Regions from separate parts of the Streptomyces sp. NBC_01525 genome, predicted to be linked through region 1. Evidence: riboswitches for the same ligand, from Rfam matches in the RefSeq annotation. Region 1 holds a riboswitch; each other region holds the start of a gene.

The links. Region 1 has a riboswitch for cobalamin ahead of OG422_RS21320 (ribonucleoside-diphosphate reductase subunit alpha). Riboswitches for the same ligand answer to the same signal wherever they lie in the genome.
Region 2: another riboswitch for cobalamin. It lies ahead of metE (5-methyltetrahydropteroyltriglutamate--homocysteine S-methyltransferase); the one in region 1 lies ahead of OG422_RS21320 (ribonucleoside-diphosphate reductase subunit alpha).
Region 3: another riboswitch for cobalamin. It lies ahead of OG422_RS08685 (prenyltransferase/squalene oxidase repeat-containing protein); the one in region 1 lies ahead of OG422_RS21320 (ribonucleoside-diphosphate reductase subunit alpha).
Region 4: another riboswitch for cobalamin. It lies ahead of OG422_RS06525 (cobalamin biosynthesis protein); the one in region 1 lies ahead of OG422_RS21320 (ribonucleoside-diphosphate reductase subunit alpha).

The regions. Positions count from the first base shown of each region.
Region 1 is NZ_CP109397.1:4,732,386-4,737,138, reverse strand. Features, by position in the region: gene mctP (monocarboxylate uptake permease MctP) at 1-1,187, shown strand, start outside; cobalamin riboswitch at 1,361-1,526, shown strand; gene OG422_RS21320 (ribonucleoside-diphosphate reductase subunit alpha) at 1,692-4,118, shown strand; gene OG422_RS21315 (ribonucleotide-diphosphate reductase subunit beta) at 4,118-4,753, shown strand, end outside.
Region 2 is NZ_CP109397.1:6,570,804-6,575,556, reverse strand. Features, by position in the region: gene OG422_RS28305 (LLM class flavin-dependent oxidoreductase) at 1-644, opposite strand, end outside; gene OG422_RS28300 (VOC family protein) at 936-1,304, shown strand; cobalamin riboswitch at 1,630-1,776, shown strand; gene metE (5-methyltetrahydropteroyltriglutamate--homocysteine S-methyltransferase) at 1,962-4,280, shown strand; gene OG422_RS28290 (hypothetical protein) at 4,327-4,512, shown strand; gene thiI (tRNA uracil 4-sulfurtransferase ThiI) at 4,524-4,753, shown strand, end outside.
Region 3 is NZ_CP109397.1:1,946,844-1,951,596, forward strand. Features, by position in the region: gene OG422_RS08675 (aldehyde dehydrogenase) at 1-1,429, opposite strand, end outside; partial or broken gene OG422_RS08680 (MBL fold metallo-hydrolase) at 1,685-2,416, shown strand; cobalamin riboswitch at 2,598-2,738, shown strand; gene OG422_RS08685 (prenyltransferase/squalene oxidase repeat-containing protein) at 2,916-4,184, shown strand; gene OG422_RS08690 (SCO2322 family protein) at 4,184-4,753, shown strand, end outside.
Region 4 is NZ_CP109397.1:1,444,215-1,448,967, forward strand. Features, by position in the region: gene OG422_RS06515 (anion permease) at 1-855, shown strand, start outside; gene OG422_RS06520 (hypothetical protein) at 881-1,114, shown strand; cobalamin riboswitch at 1,296-1,449, shown strand; gene OG422_RS06525 (cobalamin biosynthesis protein) at 1,575-2,573, shown strand; gene OG422_RS06530 (cobyric acid synthase) at 2,570-4,126, shown strand; gene OG422_RS06535 (putative cobaltochelatase) at 4,239-4,753, shown strand, end outside.

The sequences.
Region 1 (4,753 bases):
GCATCCAGGCGGTCCTGGACGTGATGGGCGTCGGCGGCGGCGAGAACACCAACTGGTTCGTCAAGGACCTGCCGCTGCTGATCGCGTTCGCGGTGCTCGCCGCGTACACCTACTCCTCGGGGCTGCGCGCCCCGGCGCTGATCGCGTTCGTCAAGGACGGGCTGATCTACCTGGTCATCGCCGTCGCGATCATCTACATCCCGATCAAGCTCGGCGGTTTCGACGCGATCTTCCACGCGGCGGGCAAGGCGTTCGCCGAACCGGGCCCGACCGGCAAACCGCGCGGTGAGCTGGCGAGCGGCCCGAACAGCCAGTGGGCGTACGCCACGTTGGCGCTCGGCTCGGCGCTCGCGCTGTTCATGTATCCGCACTCGATCACCGCGACGCTCTCCTCCCGCAGCCGCAATGTGATCCGCCGCAACACCACGATCCTGCCGCTGTACTCGCTGATGCTGGGCTTCCTCGCGCTGCTCGGCTTCATGGCGATCAAGGCGGGCACGGAGACCCACGGCAACGCCCAACTCGCCATCCCGCAGCTCTTCGAGGACATGTTCCCGAGCTGGTTCTCGGGCGTGGCGTTCGCCGCGATCGGCATCGGCGCGCTGGTGCCCGCCGCGATCATGTCCATCGCCGCGGCGAACCTCTTCACCCGCAACGTCTACAAGGACTTCCTGCGGCCCGGCGCCACGCCCGAGCAGGAGCACAAGGTCGCCAAGCTGGTGTCGCTGCTGGTGAAGGTCGGCGCGCTGGTCTTCGTGCTCAGCATGGACAAGACCGTGGCGATCAACTTCCAGCTGCTGGGCGGCATCTGGATCCTCCAGACGATGCCGTCGCTGGTCGGCGGCCTGTTCACCCGGTGGTTCCACCGCTGGGCGCTGCTGGCCGGCTGGGCGGTCGGCATGGCCTACGGCACGCTCGCCGCCTACGGCGTGGCGAGCCCGACGCAGGCCCACTTCGGCGGCTCCAGCGCGGAGATCCCCGGCATCGGCCAGATCGGCTACATCGGCCTGACGGCGTTCGTCCTCAACGTCGTGGTGACGGTCGTCCTGACCGTCGTCCTGCGCGCACTCAAGGCCCCCGACGGCATCGACGAGACCAGCCCCGGCGACTACACCGCGGACGCCGGCGACAAGGGCGTCACGCCGGATCTGCCGCCCGCGACGGCGGACGTTCCGGCGGGCCGCTGACGTCGCGGACGCGACCTCTCCCCGCAGGCCGCCGTGTTCCTTCCGGGACGCGGCGGCCTGTTGTTCGGGGCGAAGGCCCGCTCGCCCAGTCGTGGCACGGCTCGGCCGACCCGAGACCACTGACAGCCACCCATCCCTCACCACACCGCACTAGATATGGGGGTGCACCCAAGAGCCCACCACCACATGTATGCTCGTCCTCGCTGTCGCCGCAGGGGAATCCGGTGTGAGTCCGGAACTGTCCCGCAATGGTGTACGAGAGCGCAGATATCCCCCGATATCGCCTGATCGGCGTGCGCCCCGTGAGTCCGAAGACCTGCCGATGGTACGTCCGCGCCGCCCTGGTCCGGACGTCGAGATGTCCGGGCCCCGAGGGATGGGCCGGTGGACGCCGCGCGGGCCTCCGCGCGCCCGAGCGCCCCTGTGTGCCGCCGGGCGCCGCCGCCCGCCGTGGACGTCCGTCGCGCCTCCCTCCGGCCCCCGCCGAGTGAGGGAGAGCACCACGTGACCACCGCGCCACCGCAGTCCGCGACCGACGCCGAGGCCGCAGCGCTTGAGACGGCCACGTTCCCCGCCGACGCCCCAGGCCAGGACCCGCCCGGCACCGCCCTGCTGCGCACCCTGACCGAGCTGACCGCCGACCTGACGGCCACCGACCCCGGCAAGATCGCCGCCGCCGCGCTCCGCGGCCGCCACCCCGGCTCCGACGAGGCCGGGCTGCGGGAGCTGGCGATCGACGCCGCCGCCGGTCTGATCGGCGACGAGCCTCAGTACTCCAAGCTCGCCGCGCGGCTGCTCACCCTCGCCATCGCCGAGGAGGCCGCGCGCGAGGGCGCCGTCTCGTTCTCCGCGTCGGTCGCCGCCGGCCACCGCGAGGGCCTGATCTCCGACTCCACCGCCGCTTTCGTCGCCACCCACGCCGAGGAGCTGGACGCCCTCGTCACCCGGGCGCTGGCCGACGGCGCCGACGACCGGTTCGGCTACTTCGGGCTGCGCACCGTCCACTCCCGCTACCTGCTGCGCCACCCCACCACCCGGCAGGTCATCGAGACCCCGCAGCACTTCCTGCTCCGGGTCGCCTGCGGTCTGGCCGAGAACGACTCGGCGCGGGCGCTGGCCGACGTCGCCGAGCTGTTCCGCCTGACCAGCTCGCTGTCGTACCTGCCCTCCTCCCCCACCCTCTTCAACTCCGGCACCCGCCACCCGCAGATGTCGTCCTGCTATCTGCTGGACTCGCCGCTGGACGAGCTGGACTCGATCTACGACCGCTACCACCAGGTCGCCCGGCTCTCCAAGCACGCCGGTGGCATCGGCCTCTCGTACTCCCGTATCCGGGCCCGCGGTTCGCTGATCCGCGGCACCAACGGGCACTCCAACGGCATCGTGCCGTTCCTGCGGACCCTGGACGCCTCGGTCGCGGCGGTCAACCAGGGCGGGCGTCGCAAGGGCGCCGCCTGCGTCTACCTGGAGACCTGGCACGCGGACATCGAGGAGTTCCTGGAGTTGCGCGACAACACCGGCGAGGAGGCGCGGCGCACCCACAACCTCAACATCGCGCACTGGATCCCCGACGAGTTCATGCGCCGCGTCGAGGCCGACGCCGACTGGTCGCTGTTCTCCCCCTCGGACGCCCCGGAGCTGGTCGACCTGTGGGGCGACGAGTTCGACGCCGCGTACCGCACGGCGGAGGCCGAGGGCCGCGCCACCAAGCAGGTCCCGGCGCGGGTGCTGTACTCCCGGATGATGCGCACCCTGGCGCAGACCGGCAACGGCTGGATGACCTTCAAGGACCACGCCAACCGCACCGCCAACCAGACCGCCGAGCCCGGCAAGGTCGTCCACTCCTCCAACCTCTGCACGGAGATCCTGGAGGTCACCGACGACGGCGAGACCGCGGTCTGCAACCTCGGTTCGGTCAACCTCGCGGCGCACCTCGGCGACCCCGCCGCCGGGTGGGAGGACGCGATGGACTGGGAGCGGCTGGACGCCACCGTCCGCACCGCCGTCACCTTCCTCGACCGCGTGGTGGACATCAACTTCTACCCGACCGAGCAGGCGGCGGCCTCCAACTCCCGCTGGCGGCCGGTGGGTCTGGGCCTGATGGGCCTCCAGGACGTCTTCTTCCGGCTGCGGCTGCCGTTCGACTCGCCCGAGGCGCGTGCGCTGTCCACCCGGATCTCCGAGCGGATCATGCTCGCCGCCTACGAGGCGTCCGCGGACCTCGCCGAGCGGCACGGCCCGCACCAGGCGTGGTCGGCGACCCGTACCGCCCGCGGGGTGCTCCACCCCGACCACTACCCGGACGCCGAACCGCTCTGGGCGGACCGCTGGGCCGCGCTGCGCGCCCGCGTCGCCGAGACCGGTATGCGCAACTCGCTGCTGCTGGCCATCGCCCCGACCGCGACGATCGCCTCCATCGCGGGCGTCTACGAGTGCATCGAGCCGCAGGTCTCCAACCTCTTCAAGCGCGAAACCCTCTCCGGCGAGTTCCTCCAGGTCAACGCGTACCTGATCGAGGAGCTGAAGGCGCTGGGGCTGTGGGACGCCCGCACCCGGGACGCGCTGCGCGACGCCAACGGCTCGGTCCAGGACGTCCCCTGGATCCCCGAGGAGACCCGGGCGCTGTACCGCACCGCCTGGGAGATCCCGCAGCGCGCGCTGATCGACATGGCCGCGGCCCGCACGCCCTACCTCGACCAGAGCCAGTCGCTGAACCTCTTCATGGCGTCGCCGACCATCGGCAAGCTCAGCTCGATGTACGCCTACGCCTGGAAGCGCGGCATCAAGACCACGTACTACCTGCGCTCGCGTCCGGCGACCCGGATCGCGCAGTCCGCCCGCGCGGCCGTCCCCGCTCAGCTGCCGGTGACCGACCCCGAAGCGGTCGCCTGCTCCCTGGAAAACCCCGAGTCCTGCGAGGCCTGCCAGTAATGCCCGACACCACCCTCACCCCCAACGCCGCCGCGGCCCACACCGCCACCACCGGCACGAAGAACCTCCTCGACCCGGGCTTCGAGCTGACCCTGCGGCCCATGCGGTACCCGGACTTCTACGACCGCTACCGCGACGCGATCAAGAACACCTGGACCGTCGAGGAGGTCGACCTCCACTCCGACGTCACCGACCTCGCCAAGCTCTCCCCGGGCGAGCAGCACCTGATCGGCCGCCTGGTGGCGTTCTTCGCCACCGGTGACTCGATCGTCTCCAACAACCTGGTGCTGACGCTGTACAAGCACATCAACTCCCCCGAGGCGCGGCTCTATCTGAGCCGTCAGCTCTTCGAGGAGGCCGTGCACGTCCAGTTCTATCTGACGCTGCTCGACACCTACCTGCCCGACCCGGACGACCGCGCCGCCGCGTTCGCCGCCGTCGAGAAGATCCCGTCCATCCGGGAGAAGGCGGAGTTCTGCTTCAAGTGGATGGACTCCGTCGAGTCCATCGACCGCCTGGAGTCCCAGGCCGACCGCCGCCGCTTCCTCCTCAACCTCATCTGCTTCGCCGCCTGCATCGAGGGCCTGTTCTTCTACGGCGCGTTCGCCTACGTGTACTGGTTCCGCTCCCGCGGC
Region 2 (4,753 bases), 1.8 Mb from region 1:
AGGCGGATCATCCGCCGGGTGTGGGACATGGGCCAGAAGATGTTGTTGTGGAAGAAGCCGTCGCCGTAGTACGCGGCTTGTTCCGCGATCTCCGGGGAGCGGATCGAGCCGTGCCAGACGAACGGGGGGACGCCGTCCAGGGGCCGGGGCGTGGCAGTGAAGCCCTGGAGCGGGCTGCGGAACGTGCCCTCCCAGTCGACGACGTCCTCCCGCCAGAGCCGGTGCAGCAGCGCGTAGTTCTCGATGGCGAGCGGGATGCCCTGGCGGATGTCCTGGCCGAACCACGGGTAGACGGGGCCGGTGTTGCCGCGGCCCAGCATCAGGTCGACGCGGCCGTCGGCGAGATGCTGGAGGTAGGCGAAGTCCTCGGCGATCTTCACGGGGTCGTTGGTGGTGATCAGCGTCGTGGAGGTGGACAGGACGAGCCGGTCTGTGCGGGCCGTCAGGTATCCGAGGAGGGTGGTGGGCGACGACGGCACGAACGGCGGATTGTGGTGCTCGCCGGTGGCGAACACGTCCAGACCGACCTCCTCCGCTTTCGCCGCGATGGCGAGCGTGGCCTTGATGCGCTCGTGCTCGCTCGGCGTACGGCCGGTGGTCGGGTCGGCCGTCACATCGCCGACGGTGAAGATGCCGAACTCCATGGTGACCGCCTCGTTCGGTTGCATGCTCAGGGTGCGGCCGGGCGTCCGCCCCGGTCGTGTGGGACGGCCGGCCGCTCCGGTCTCCGGGGCAGCCGATTCCTGCCTCCGGTGTCGCCGCGCCCGCGCCACAGCCAGGGTGCCACGCCACCCCACCGGGCGACATTTCGGAGCGGAGTGGACAGATCGGGTGGTGTGTGCGGGGTGTGGCGCCCGCCTGGCCCGGCGGGGACCGCTTTCCGCCCGTTCCACCGATCCCGCCCCACGCGCCGTGCGGTGCGTCAGAATCGGCCCATGCTGACAGTGGGTTCCGTGGTGCTGGGGGTCTCGGACGTGCGGCGGGCGGCGGCGTTCTGGGGTGAGGCGCTGGGATACGTCCCGCGCGAGGAGATCGAGGACGACTGGGTGGTCCTCGTACCGGCCGCCGGGCACGGCGTGCAGGTGGCACTCGGCCGCAGCGTGACGCCGGTCCAGGAGCGTCCGCGGGTCCATCTGGACCTGTACGCCGGGGACGCCGCCGACCAGGCCGCCGAGGTCGAACGGCTGGTGGGCCTGGGTGCCCGGCGGGTGGCGTGGGACCTCGCGGCGGACGACGCGGATTTCCTCGTCCTCGCAGATCCCGAGGGCAACCGCTTCTGCGTCATCGACACCGGGCGGCACTGACCGGACCGGACGGACGAGGCGTCGCCGACCGGGCCGGGCGGACCAGCCATCTCCGACCGGCCCGGGCCGCACAGGCCGGGCCGCACCGACCCGGCGGAGCGGGCTGAGGGGCCCGGTCCGTGCCGCCGGTTGAGGGACCGGCGGCCGCTCATCGGTGGCGGGGCAGCAGGCGCGTGCCGCGTTTCCCGCCCTCGTCCGATTCATGCGGGCGCGCCGCGTGGCTCACCTCACCGTCCGGATGACGGACGGACCGCCGCCGCGGCGCCGGCCGGACCGTAGGGTGGCGCGTGCAGCTGGTTCGCCCCGTCCGCCAGGCGGGTCGTCGTAAGAGGGAACCCGGTGGGAATCCGGGACTGCCCCGCAGCGGTGAGCGGGAACGACCGCCGTCATACGCACTGGGTCCATGGGGCCCGGGAAGCGACGGCCAGTAGGTGTCCTCCCCCGGAGGACGTGCCCGCGAGTCCGAAGACCTGCCAACTGCCCGGGTGCGCGCCCTGTGTGCCCGGACATCCCGGTGACCTCGTGGGCGGGTCGGCGTACACATATCGGACGGAGACCGCGCCGCGTCGCGCGGGGCCGCGCCGTCCGGTTCGTCACCCCTTCGCGCTCCGTCCCGTCGCCGGGATCTCAGGGATTCATCTCGCGAAGGAGATCTCCGTGACCACCGAGTCCGCGGCAGCGGCAGCACGGGCCACCGTGTACGGCTACCCCCGTCAGGGGCAGAACCGGGAACTGAAGAAGGCGATCGAGGGGTACTGGAAGGGCCGCGTCACCGCCGACACGCTGCGCGCCACCGCCGCCGACCTGCGCCGCACCCACTGGCGGCAGCTGGCCGACGCCGGTATCGGCGAGGTCCCGACCGGCGACTTCTCGTACTACGACCACGTCTTGGACACCACCGTCATGGTGGGCGCGATCCCCCGGCGTCACCGCGAGGCCGTCGCCGCCGACCGGCTCGATGGTTACTTCGCCATGGCGCGCGGGACGCAGGACGTCGCGCCGCTGGAGATGACCAAGTGGTTCGACACCAACTACCACTATCTGGTGCCCGAGTTGGGGCCTGACACGGTGTTCGCGGCCGACTCCGGCAAGCAGGTGGGCGAGCTGACGGAGGCCCTGGCGCTCGGGCTGACGGCCCGTCCGGTACTGGTCGGCCCGGTCACCTACCTCCTGCTGGCGAAGCCCGCGCCCGGGGTCGCCTCGGACTTCGACCCGCTGACGCTGCTGGACCGGTTGCTGCCCGTCTACGCCGAGGTGCTGGCCGATCTGCGGGCCGCCGGTGCCGGGTGGGTGCAGCTGGACGAGCCCGCGCTGGTGCAGGACCGTACGCCTGCCGAGCTGAACGCCGCCGCCCGCGCCTACCGTGAGCTGGGCGCCCTCACCGACCGGCCGAAACTGCTCGTCGCCTCCTACTTCGACCGTCTCGGCGACGCGCTGCCGGTGCTGGCGAAGGCGCCGGTGGACGGGCTGGCGCTGGACTTCACCGAATCCGCCGCCGCCCACGTCGACGCGCTCGCCGCCGTCGGCGGGCTGCCCGGCAAGCGGCTGGTGGCCGGTGTCGTCAACGGCCGCAACATCTGGGTCAACGACCTGACCGCGTCGCTCACCACTCTCGGCACGCTGCTGGGGCTGGCCGACCGGGTCGACGTCGCGGCCTCCTGCTCCCTCCTGCACGTCCCCCTCGACACCACCGCCGAACGCGACATCGACCCGCAGATCCTGCGCTGGCTCGCCTTCGCCCGGCAGAAGGCCACCGAGATCGTCACCCTCGCCCAGGGCCTGGCCCGCGGCACCGGCGCGATCGCCGCCGAACTGGCCGCCAACAGGGCCGACCTGGCCTCCCGGGCGAACTCCCGCCTCACCCACGACCCGGCGGTCCGCGCCCACGCCGCCGCCGTCACCGACGCGGACGCCCGCCGCTCCCAGCCGTACGGCGAGCGGACCGCCGCCCAACGCGCCCACCTGGGGCTGCCGCTGCTGCCGACGACGACCATCGGCTCGTTCCCGCAGACCACCGAGTTGCGCACCGCGCGGGCCGATCTGCGGGCCGGGCGGATCGACACCGCCGGGTACGAGGAGCGGATCCGGAGCGAGATCCGCGAGGCGCTGGCCTTCCAGGAGAAGGCCGGGCTGGACGTCCTGGTGCACGGCGAGCCCGAACGCAACGACATGGTCCAGTACTTCGCCGAGCAGCTCACCGGCTACCTCGCCACGCAGCACGGCTGGGTCCAGTCGTACGGCACCCGCTATGTCCGGCCGCCGATCCTCGCCGGGGACATCTCCCGCCCGGAGCCGATGACGGTGCGCTGGACGACGTACGCGCAGTCCTGCACCGAGCGGCCCGTCAAGGGGATGCTGACCGGGCCGGTGACCATGCTGGCCTGGTCGTTCGTCCGTGACGACCAGCCGCTCGGCGCCACCGCGCGCCAGGTCGCACTGGCGCTGCGCGACGAGGTCGGGGACCTGGAGGCGGCCGGTACGCCGGTGATCCAGGTCGACGAACCGGCGCTGCGCGAGACCCTGCCGCTGCGCGCCGCCGACCACGCCGCGTACCTGTCCTGGGCCACGGAGGCGTTCCGCCTGACCACGGGCGGAGTCCGTCCGGGCACCCAGATCCATACGCACATGTGCTACGCGGAGTTCGGCGACATCGTGCAGGCCATCGACGATCTGGACGCCGACGTCATCAGCCTGGAGGCGGCCCGCTCCCATATGCAGGTGGCCCGCGAACTGGCCGCCCACGGCTACCTGCGCGAGGCCGGCCCCGGCGTGTACGACATCCACTCGCCGCGCGTACCGAGTGCCGGGGAGACCACGGCCCTGCTGCGAACCGCCCTGAAGGCCATCCCCGCCGAACGCCTGTGGGTCAACCCCGACTGCGGCCTGAAGACCCGCGGCTGGGCGGAGACCCGGGCGTCTCTGGAGAACCTGGTGGCGGCGGCCCGTACGGTGCGGGGTGAGTTGCCCACGTCGTGACGGGACGCTCGTACGGGGCCGGGGCGCTTGCAGGGTCCCGGCCCCGGTGGGTCATCCGTGGAGATCACGCCGTCCGGCCCGGCCCGGCGGCGCGCGGACGGAGGCCGGTCCGGAGATCCTGGCGGCGGTGTCGCCGGGCGCGGACGAGAATGATGAGTTCTCCTCCGGCTCCGGCTCATCCACCGTCATGGGCGGGGCGGAGGACACCGCCGACGACGACTGGGAAATGTGAGAGGTTCACCAATGACCGGCAACCCCCGTGTCCCCGCTCCCCGGGACACTTCCACCGCTTCGGCCGGCGGTCCCTGTGTGCTGCTCAAGCATGGCGAGGTCTTCCTCAAGGGGCGGAACCGTCACCGGTTCATCGAGCGGCTGCACGACAATCTGCGGATCGCGCTGCGCGGGATCGGCGGCTCCACCTGGATCAAGGGCGCGCAGAACATCACCGTGGTGGGCGGTGAGGTGCCACTGGA
Region 3 (4,753 bases), 2.8 Mb from region 1:
TCATCTTGTGCTCCAGGTATTCGCCGAACCCTTCGGGGCCGAACTCGCGGCCGATGCCGGAGTTCTTGTAGCCGCCGAACGGTCCGAGCATGTCGATGCTGAAGGTGTTCACGGAGTAGGTGCCGGTGCGGACGCGGCGGGCGAGGTCGATGCCGTGGCCGGTGTCGGCGGTCCACACCGAGCCGGACAGGCCGTACTCCGAGTCGTTGGCGATGCGTACCGCCTCCGCCTCGTCCTCGTACGGGAGCAGGCAGATCACCGGGCCGAAGATTTCCTCGCGGGCGATGCGCATGGCGGGGGTGACGTCGCCGAAGAGGGTGGGTTCGACGTACCAGCCGGTGGGCCGGTCGGACGGGACGCCGCCGCCGGCGAGGATCTTGGCGCCCTCCTGTTGTCCGAGGGCGATGTAGTCGAGGGAGCGTTGTTGCTGGCGGCGGGTGACGAGGGGGCCCAGTTCGGTGGCGGGGTCGAGGGGGTCGCCGACGGTCAGGGCGCCCGCGGCGGCGGCGAACCGTTCGGCGATCTCGTCGTAGCGGGAGCGCGGGGCGAGGATGCGGGTCTGGGCGACGCACGCCTGGCCGTTGATCATCCAGGCGAACGGGGTGATCCCGGCGACCGCCGCGTCCAGGTCGGCGTCGGGCAGGATCACCGCGGCGGATTTGCCGCCCAGTTCCAGGGTGACGCGGCTGAGGTTGCGGGCGGCGACCTCCATGACGCGTTTCCCGGCGGCGACGGAGCCGGTGAACGACACCTTGTCGACGCCGGGGTGCCCGACGAGGTATTCGCTGACCTCGCGGTCGGCGGGCAGGATCGACAGGACGCCCGGCGGCAGGCCCGCCTCCGTCGCGATGTCGGCGAGGAGGTACGCGTCGAGCGGCGTCTCGGGCGAGACCTTGAGGACGACGGAGCATCCGGCGAGGAGGGCGGGGGCGAGTTTGGCGGCGGCGGTGAACTGCGGGACGTTCCAGGGGACGACCGCGGCGACGACTCCGGCGGGCTCGCGGCGGATGAGCAGCGGGCCGAGGAGACCGTCGCGGCGTTCTTCGAACGGGAAGTCGCGGGCCACGGTCAGCGCGGCGTCCCACACCAGCATCGCGGCGAGCGCCTGGACCATCACGCCGGAGGTGTAGGGGGTGCCGTTCTCGGCGCTGATGACCTTGGCGATCTCCTCGCTGCGGACGGCGAAGGCGTCCTTGATGCGGGTGACCACCGCGATCCGCTCCTCCAGCGGAGTGTCGGCCCAGACGCCGGAGTCGAAGGAGGTGCGGGCGGCGGTGACGGCGCGGTCGACGTCGGCGCGGGTGGCGTGCGGGACGCGGCCGATGAGCTGTTCGGTGTGCGGGGAGATCACGTCGAGGGTGTCGGGTCCGGCGGGGTCGACGAGTTCACCGCCTATGTAGAGCTTGCCGTGTTCGACGAGGTCGCTCATGGCTGCCGCCTCCCGCGGTCGGCCGCCCCGCCCGGCGTCCGGGGCGGGGCGGGAACTTCCGTCAACTGCCTGCGCGTCGCGCGTGTCCGGCGCCGTCCCGGGCCGTCCGCCGGGGGGCGGAGCGACACCGAAGCAATTCTGACGGCACGTCAGTTATGGGTCGTTGAACTGATACCACCTCCCGGAGCAGGAGTCCACAGGGCCTCCGGGAACCGGCGGCGGGGCCCGCGCCGTCGCCGCCTTCGCGACCGGGCCTCCGTGGACGCCGATGTCGTCCGGCGCACCCGGGCGGCGCGGCCCGCCGCGTGGCGGGCGCGGCTGGCCGCGAAGCTGGCCGCCGCCGGGGCGCCCGAGGAGCATCTCGCGCCGTTGACGGGCGGCGGGGAGCTGCCGGGTCAGCGGGCGGCGGTGCCGGACCGGCACATCGCCCCGGGTGAGCTGCTGGAGCTGCCCGGCCGTCGGCTGCGTGCCGTCTGGACGCCGGGGCACACGCCCGGCCATGTCTGTCTGCATCTGGAGGAGGCGCACCCGGGGCGGGCGCCGGGCGCCGGGTTCGGGCGACTGTTCTCCGGTGATCATCTGCTGCCGGGGGTCAGCCCGCACATCGGTGTGTACGAGGGGCCGGGCGAGGCGCCCACCGACCCGCTGGGGGATTACCTCGCGTCGCTGGAGCGGGTCGCGCGGCTCGCCCCGGCGGAGGTGCTGCCCGCCCATCAGCATGCGTTCACCGACGCGGCGGGGCGGGCCCGTGCGCTGCTCGATCACCACGAGGCGCGGCTCGGCGGTCCGGTACGGCTGCTCGCGGAGCCGCTGACGCTGTGGCAGCTGACGGTGGCGATGGAGTGGAACCGTCCCTGGGAGCGGATCCCGTACGCCTCGCGGAACATCGCGGTGGCGGAGGCCGAGGCGCATCTGCGGCGGCTGATGACGCTGGGCCGGGCGGAGGCGGTGCCGGGGTCGGATCCGGTGACGTACCGGGCGGTGTGAGGCGTACGGCACGGGGCGGCCGACAAGTCTCGGCGGGGCCGTCGCACCCCGGTGGCGCCGGGGCCGGGTGGCCGTCGCGCCCCGGTGGCGGCCGTACGGCGGTGACCGTCGGGCCGCGCCTGCCTTCGTACCGCGGTGGCCGCCGCCCCGGCGCCGGGTGGGCGTAGCGGGGCGACCGCTAAAATGTGCGGACAACTCCATCCGTGCCCGATCGGGGGAAGCCGGTGAAATTCCGGCGCTGACCCGCAACCGTCAGGGCGGACGTGCGCCGTGGGCGCGGTCCGCACGAGCCGGAACACCCGATGGGGCGCGACAGGCTCCCGCCACCGGCGGGCCGCGTGCGGCGGCCGGACCGGTGGCGGCACCGTCGAGGTATACGGAGCTGAGCCCGGTGCCACCGCGTACGGCCCCGGCCGTCGTGCGGGTGGAGGGCCGAGCGCGGCCGTCCGCCCCGCGACGCCCCGAGCGCTCCGAGCGACCTGACTGAGAGGCACCGACGATGGCCCCCCTGGCCCCTTCCCGCGCCGCCCTGGTGCGCCGCGCCGCCGTGGTGTGCGCCGCGGCGCTCGTGCCGGTCGCGGCGACCGCGCCCGCCGCGTTCGCCACTCCGGCGCCGTCCCCCAAGAAGCTGCCCGCGGGCCTGTACGGCTCCGGTGACCCGCAGTACGACGGCGTGTGGCGGCAGTCGCTGGCGCTGCTCGCCCAGCACACCGTGCAGGTCAAGCCCGCCGCCACGGCCGTGGACTGGCTGACCGGCCAGCAGTGCGCCGACGGCGCGTTCACCGCGTACCGCGCCGACACCGCGAAGGCGTGCGGCGCGTCGACGATGCGGGACACCAACCAGACGGGCGCGGCGGTGCAGGCGCTGGCGGCGCTCGGCGGGCACGGCCAGGCGGTGGACAAGGCGGTGCACTGGCTGACGTCGGTGCAGAACGACGACGGCGGCTGGCCGTCGATGCCGGGGTCACCCAGCGACGCCAACTCCACCGCGGTGGTCATCGGCGCGCTGGCCGCGGCGGGCGAGGACCCGGCGAAGGTCACGTCGCCGAAGGGGCACACGCCGTACGAGGGGCTGCTGACGTTCCGGCTCGGGTGCGCGGTGAAGCCCGCCGAGCGCGGTGCGTTCACCTTCCAGCTCAAGGGCGCGGCGGCGAACGCGGATGCCTCGGCCGCCGCGGCGACCGGCGCGCTCGGCAAGGGCTTCGTCGTCCCGGCGGCGGGCAAGGACGCCGACACCCCGGTGGCCGCGCCGGACTGCGGCGGGAAGAAGGAGCCGACCGGTGCGGATGCGGCCGCGCTGCGGTCCGCCGCGTCGGGCGCGAGCGCGTACCTGGTGAAGGAGATGGACGCGCACGGGCAGCATCTGATGTCGGCGATGCCGGGCGCCGAGCCGCAGCCGGATGTCGGGAACACCGCGGACGCGGTGGTGGCGCTGGCCGCCGGCGGGCACGGCGCGGCGGCGGCCAAGCCGCTGGCGTGGCTGGAGAAGAACGGCCCGGCGTGGGCGAAGCAGGCCGGTCCGGCGGCGTACGCGCAGCTGGTGCTGGCGGCGCACGCCACGGGCACCGACCCGCGGGACTTCGGCGGTACGGATCTGGTGGCCGCGCTGAACGCGACGGGCCCGAAGCCGTCCGCCGCCGCGGAGAAGGCGGTGCCGAAGGAGAAGGGCACCGGCTCGATCAGCGCGTGGTGGCTGGTGCCGGTGGGGCTCGCCGCGGGTGCCGGTATCGGGTTCCTGCTGAGCGGCCGCCGGAAGCGCGGGCAGTGATGCGGCGGTCGCGGTGGGCCGGTGCGCTGGCGCTGGCCGGAGCGGTGACGGCGCTGGGCGCGGGCCCGGCGCAGGCGCAGGGGTACCGGTACTGGTCGTTCTGGGACGGCGCGGGCGGCACGTGGGCGTACGCGACGCAGGGCCCGGCGACGCTGCGGCCCGCGGACGGTGCGGTGGCCGGTTTCCGGTTCACGGTCAGCGCGGAGTCGTCGGCGGTGGACCGGCCGCGGGCGGCGGCCGATTTCGGGAAGCTGTGCTCCGGTACGCCGCAGAAGTCCGGGACGAAGCGGGTCGGCGTCGTCGTCGACTTCGGGTCGGCGGCGGACGCGCCGGACGGTGAGCGGCCGCCGCGGGAGCGGACGGCGTGCGCGCGGGTGCCCGAGGACGCGTCGGCCGGTGAGGCGCTGGCCGCGGTGGCGAAGCCGCTGCGGTACGACGCGCAGGGGCTGTTGTGCGGGGTCGCCGGGTATCCGGAGGCGGGGTGCGCGGAGCAGGTGAGCGGTTCGGGTACGTCCGAGCCGAAGGCGCCGGGGAAGCCTTCGGCCGGGGCGGACGGCGACGGCGGACCG
Region 4 (4,753 bases), 3.3 Mb from region 1:
GTGGTGATGAAGGTCCTCATCCCGGCCGTGGCCGCCCCGGTGGTCGCCGGTATCGCGTCGATGGCCGCGACCCGGCTGACGTACCGGCTGTCCCGGGGCCGTGACGAGCAGGAGACGGCCAAGGGGTACCGCGCCGGGCAGATCGCCTCGGCGGCGCTGGTCTCGCTGGCGCACGGCACCAACGACGCGCAGAAGACGATGGGCGTGATCACCCTCGCGCTGATCACCGGCGGTGTGGTCGCCCCGCACGCCGACCCGCCGCTGTGGGTCATCGCCTCGGCCGGTCTGGCCATCGCCCTCGGCACCTACCTGGGCGGCTGGCGGATCATCCGCACGATGGGCAAGGGCATCACCGACATCCAGCCGCCGCAGGGCTTCGCCGCCCAGACCAGCGCCGCGGCCACCATCCTGGCCTCCTCGCACCTCGGTTTCGCGCTCTCCACCACCCAGGTCTGCTCGGGTTCGGTGATGGGTTCGGGTCTGGGCCGCAAGGGCGGCGTGGTGCGCTGGTCGACGGCGGTGCGGATGGTCGTCGCCTGGTGCCTGACGCTCCCGGCCGCGGGCCTGGTCTCCGCCGGTGCCGCGCTCCTGGCCGACCAGGGCGACTGGGGCATCACCGCCGTCGCCGTCCTCGCGCTCGGCATCTGCGGCGCCATCTGGGCCGCGTCCCGCCGCAAGCCCATCGACCACACCAACGTCAACGAGGCCGAGGCCACGGAGCCGCCCGGTGTGGTCACCGCGGCCCTCCAGACGGTCGCCCCTCCCCCGGCCGGGTCGCTCGCGCCCGCCGAGGGCGAGGAGGCCGCCCTCGCCGCGAGCGCCCCGCGCGCCACGACCGCGACAGCCGCCGGCTGACCGCCCGACTCTGAGGAACCGCAGCATGAGCATCGACTGGGCAGCTCTCGGCCAGGTCTTCGGCGTCACCCTGGTGGTGACGGTCGGGATCGTGGGCCTGTTCACGGTCGGCATCGTCGGCACGGCCCGCCTCCGGCAGGAGGGCGCGGCCGCCACGGCGGGCGCCCCGAGCACCGGCGCGCGGATCGGCGGCCTCGCCGCGTACGCGGTCTGCGCGGCCGCGGTGGCGTACGGCCTCTATCTGATCGTCGCCGCCTGACCCGTCCGGCAGTACGCGCACGGCGCCCGGTCACCGCAGCTCCGCGGTGACCGGGCGCCGTGCGTTGTGAGGGCCCTGTGGTGTGGGCCACAGGCCGTGCGGTACCGCGGCGTCGCAGGTCACGGGCGAGTTGACGGGGTTGGCGGGGCGTGGTGGACTTCCCACGCCAATCGGCGACAGCAGAGGAAGTCCGGTGCGAATCCGGCGCGGTCCCGCCACTGTCACCGGGGAGCGTTCCTCCGACGAAGGCCACGGTCCGCCTCGTGCACGCCCGACGGGCGCACGCCAGGGCTGGAAGGCCGGGGGAAACGCCGATCCGGGGAGCCAGGAGACTCCTGTCGCCGTCACGTCGAACCAGGGCGCGGACCCTGAGTGAGGACATACCCCATGCCCGGCAGCCCGCTCAGAGTCTCCCGTGTGCCTTCGGTGATCCGTCGAGGCGTGACGGCGGTCTGATCCGATGCGTGCCGAACACGCCACCTACGCGTGCGGTGCGGCCCTGGGCTTTCTCGGTGATCTGCTCGCCGCCGACCCGCGGCGCGGCCATCCGGTGGCCGCCTTCGGGCGCGCCTCGACGGCCGTCGAGGCCCGGCTCTGGCGCGACCACCGCGGCCACGGCGCCGTGCACGCCCTGCTCTGCGCGGGCGGTGCCACCGCTGGTGCCGCCCTGCTGCGGCGCGCGGTGCGCGGCCCCGCGCCCGTCCCCTCCGCCGCCCGTACCGCCGCCACCACCGCGCTGACCGCCGCGACCGTCTGGTCGGTGCTGGGCGGCACCTCGCTGGGCCGGGAGGCGCGGGCCGTCGGCGATGCGCTGGCCGCCGGGGACCTGGCGCGGGCGCGGCGGCGGCTGCCGCATCTGTGCGGCCGGGATCCGCAGGCGCTGGACGGGCCGCAGATGGCGCGGGCGGTCGTCGAGTCGGTCGCGGAGAACACCTCGGACGCCGTGGTGGGCGCGCTGGTGTGGGGCGCCGTCGGCGGTGTCCCGGGCCTGGTCGCGTTCCGGGCGGTGAACACCCTCGACGCGATGGTGGGTCACAAGTCGCCCCGCTACCGCCGGTTCGGCTGGGCGTCGGCGCGGCTGGACGATGTGGCCGGGTGGCCCGCCTCCCGGCTGACCGCCGCGCTCACCGTGTTCGCCGCCCCGGACCCGCGCGGCGCCGCGCGGGCCTGGCGGCGCGACGGCGGAGCGCATCCGAGCCCCAACGCGGGCCCGGTGGAGGCCGCGTTCGCGGGGGCGCTGGGCGTACGGCTCGGCGGGACGCTGGCGTACGGCGGGCGCGTCGAGCACCGGCCGCGGCTGAACGAAGCGGGGCGGCCGGTGGCGACGGAGGACATCGCGCGGGCGGTGCGGCTCTCGCGCCGAGTGAGCGTGCTGGCGTTGACGACGACGGTGGCCGGGCGGCTGCTGGCGGGCGCGGTGCGTCCGGCCCTCGCCCGGCGGAAGGGCAGGATCCGGTGACGGGCGGCGGGCTGCTGATCGCGGGGACCACCTCCGACGCGGGCAAGAGCGTGGTGACCGCGGGGATCTGCCGCTGGCTGGTGCGGCAGGGCGTGAACGTCGCGCCGTTCAAGGCGCAGAACATGTCGCTGAACTCGTTCGTGACGCGGGACGGCGCGGAGATCGGCCGGGCGCAGGCGATGCAGGCGGCGGCCGCCCGGGTGGAGCCGTCCGCGCTGATGAACCCGGTGCTGCTCAAGCCCGGCGGGGACCGCAGCAGCCAGGTGGTGCTGCTCGGCAAACCGGTCGGCGAGATGAGCGCGCAGGGGTACTTCGGGCGCCCCGGGAGCGGGGCGCGGCCCGGCGGGCGCGCGGAGCTGCTGGCCACCGTCACCGACTGTCTGGCGGAGCTGCGGCGCGCCCATGACGTGGTGATCTGCGAGGGCGCGGGCTCCCCGGCGGAGATCAACCTGCGGCGGACCGACATCGTCAACATGGGCATCGCGCGGGCCGGGCGGCTGCCGGTGGTGGTGGTCGGCGACATCGACCGGGGCGGCGTGTTCGCGTCGTTCTTCGGGACCACGGCGCTGCTGTCGAAGGAGGACCAGGCGCTGGTCGCCGGGTATCTCGTCAACAAGTTCCGCGGCGATGTGGCGCTGCTGGAGCCGGGCCTGGACATGCTGCGGGAGCTGACCGGGCGGCCGTCGCTGGGCGTGCTGCCGTTCGCGCACGGGCTGGGCATCGACGAGGAGGACGGGCTGCGGGTGTCGCTGCGCGGCGCGGTCCGCGAGAGCGTGGTGGCGCCGCCGCACGGCGCCGATGTGCTGCGGGTGGCGGTCGCGGCGGTGCCGCTGATGTCGAACTTCACGGACGTGGACGCGCTGGCCGCCGAACCGGGCGTGGTGGTGCGGTTCGTGGACCGCGCCGAGGAGCTGGCGGACGCGGATCTGGTGGTGCTGCCGGGCACCCGCGGCACGGTGCGGGCGCTGGCCTGGTTGCGGGAGCGGGGGCTGGCCGACGCGGTCGCCCGGCGGGCCGCCGAGGGCCGTCCGGTGCTGGGGATCTGCGGCGGGTTCCAGATGCTCGGCGAGGTGATCGACGACGAGGTGGAGTCGCGGGCGGGCACCGTGCCGGGCCTGGGGCTGCTTCCCGTACGGGTGCGGTTCGCGGCGGAGAAGACGCTGGCCCGGCCCGTCGGCACGGCGCTCGGCGCACCGGCCGAGGGGTACGAGATCCACCACGGTGTAGCCGAGGTCGGCGGCGGGGAGCCGTTCTTCACCGACGCCGACGGGCGGCCGCTGGACGGCTGCCGGTCGGGCGCGGTGTGGGGGACGCACTGGCACGGGTCGCTGGAGAGCGACGCGTTCCGGCGGGCGTTCCTGAGCCGGGTGGCGGCCGACGCGGGGCGGGCGTTCGTCCCGGCGCCGGACACCGGTTTCGGCGCGCTGCGCGAGGAGCAGCTGGACCGGCTCGGCGATCTGATCGAGGAGCACGCCGACACCGGTGCGCTGCTGCGGCTGATCGAGGAGGGCGTCCCGCCGGGGCTGCCGTTCGTCCCGCCGGGGGCGCCGTGAGGGCGCGCGGATCCGTAGGACGCCACGCAAGGGTGCCCGAGGGCACGGACCGGTCGGCCGGGGACGGCCGCAAGCCAGATGACCTGGGTCGTTACGAAGGAGTGATCGCCACATGAGCGCCCGCTATCCGTTCACCGCCGTCGTCGGAATGGACGACCTGCGGCTGGCGCTGCTGCTGAACGCCGTCAGCCCGGCGGTGGGCGGCGTCCTCGTCCGCGGCGAGAAGGGCACCGCCAAGAGCACCGCGGTGCGGGCGCTGGCGGAGCTGCTGCCGGAGGTGGCGGTCGTCGGTGGCTGCCGGTTCAGCTGCGATCCGGCCGCGCCGGACCCCGGGTGCCCGGACGGGCCGCACGGCGCGGCGGAGGCGGCGCACCGGCCCGCCCGCATGGTGGAGCTGCCGGTGGGCGCCTCCGAGGATCGGCTGGTCGGCGCCCTGGACATCGAGCGGGCGCTGGCCGAGGGCGTGAAGTCCTTCGAGCCGGGCCTGCTCGCCCGGGCGCACCGCGGACTGCTCTACGTCGACGAGGTCAACCTCCTCCACGACCATCTGATCGATCTGCTGCTGGACGCCGCCGCGATGGGCGCGTCCTACGTCGAGCGGGAGGGCGTCTCCGTCCGGCATGCGGC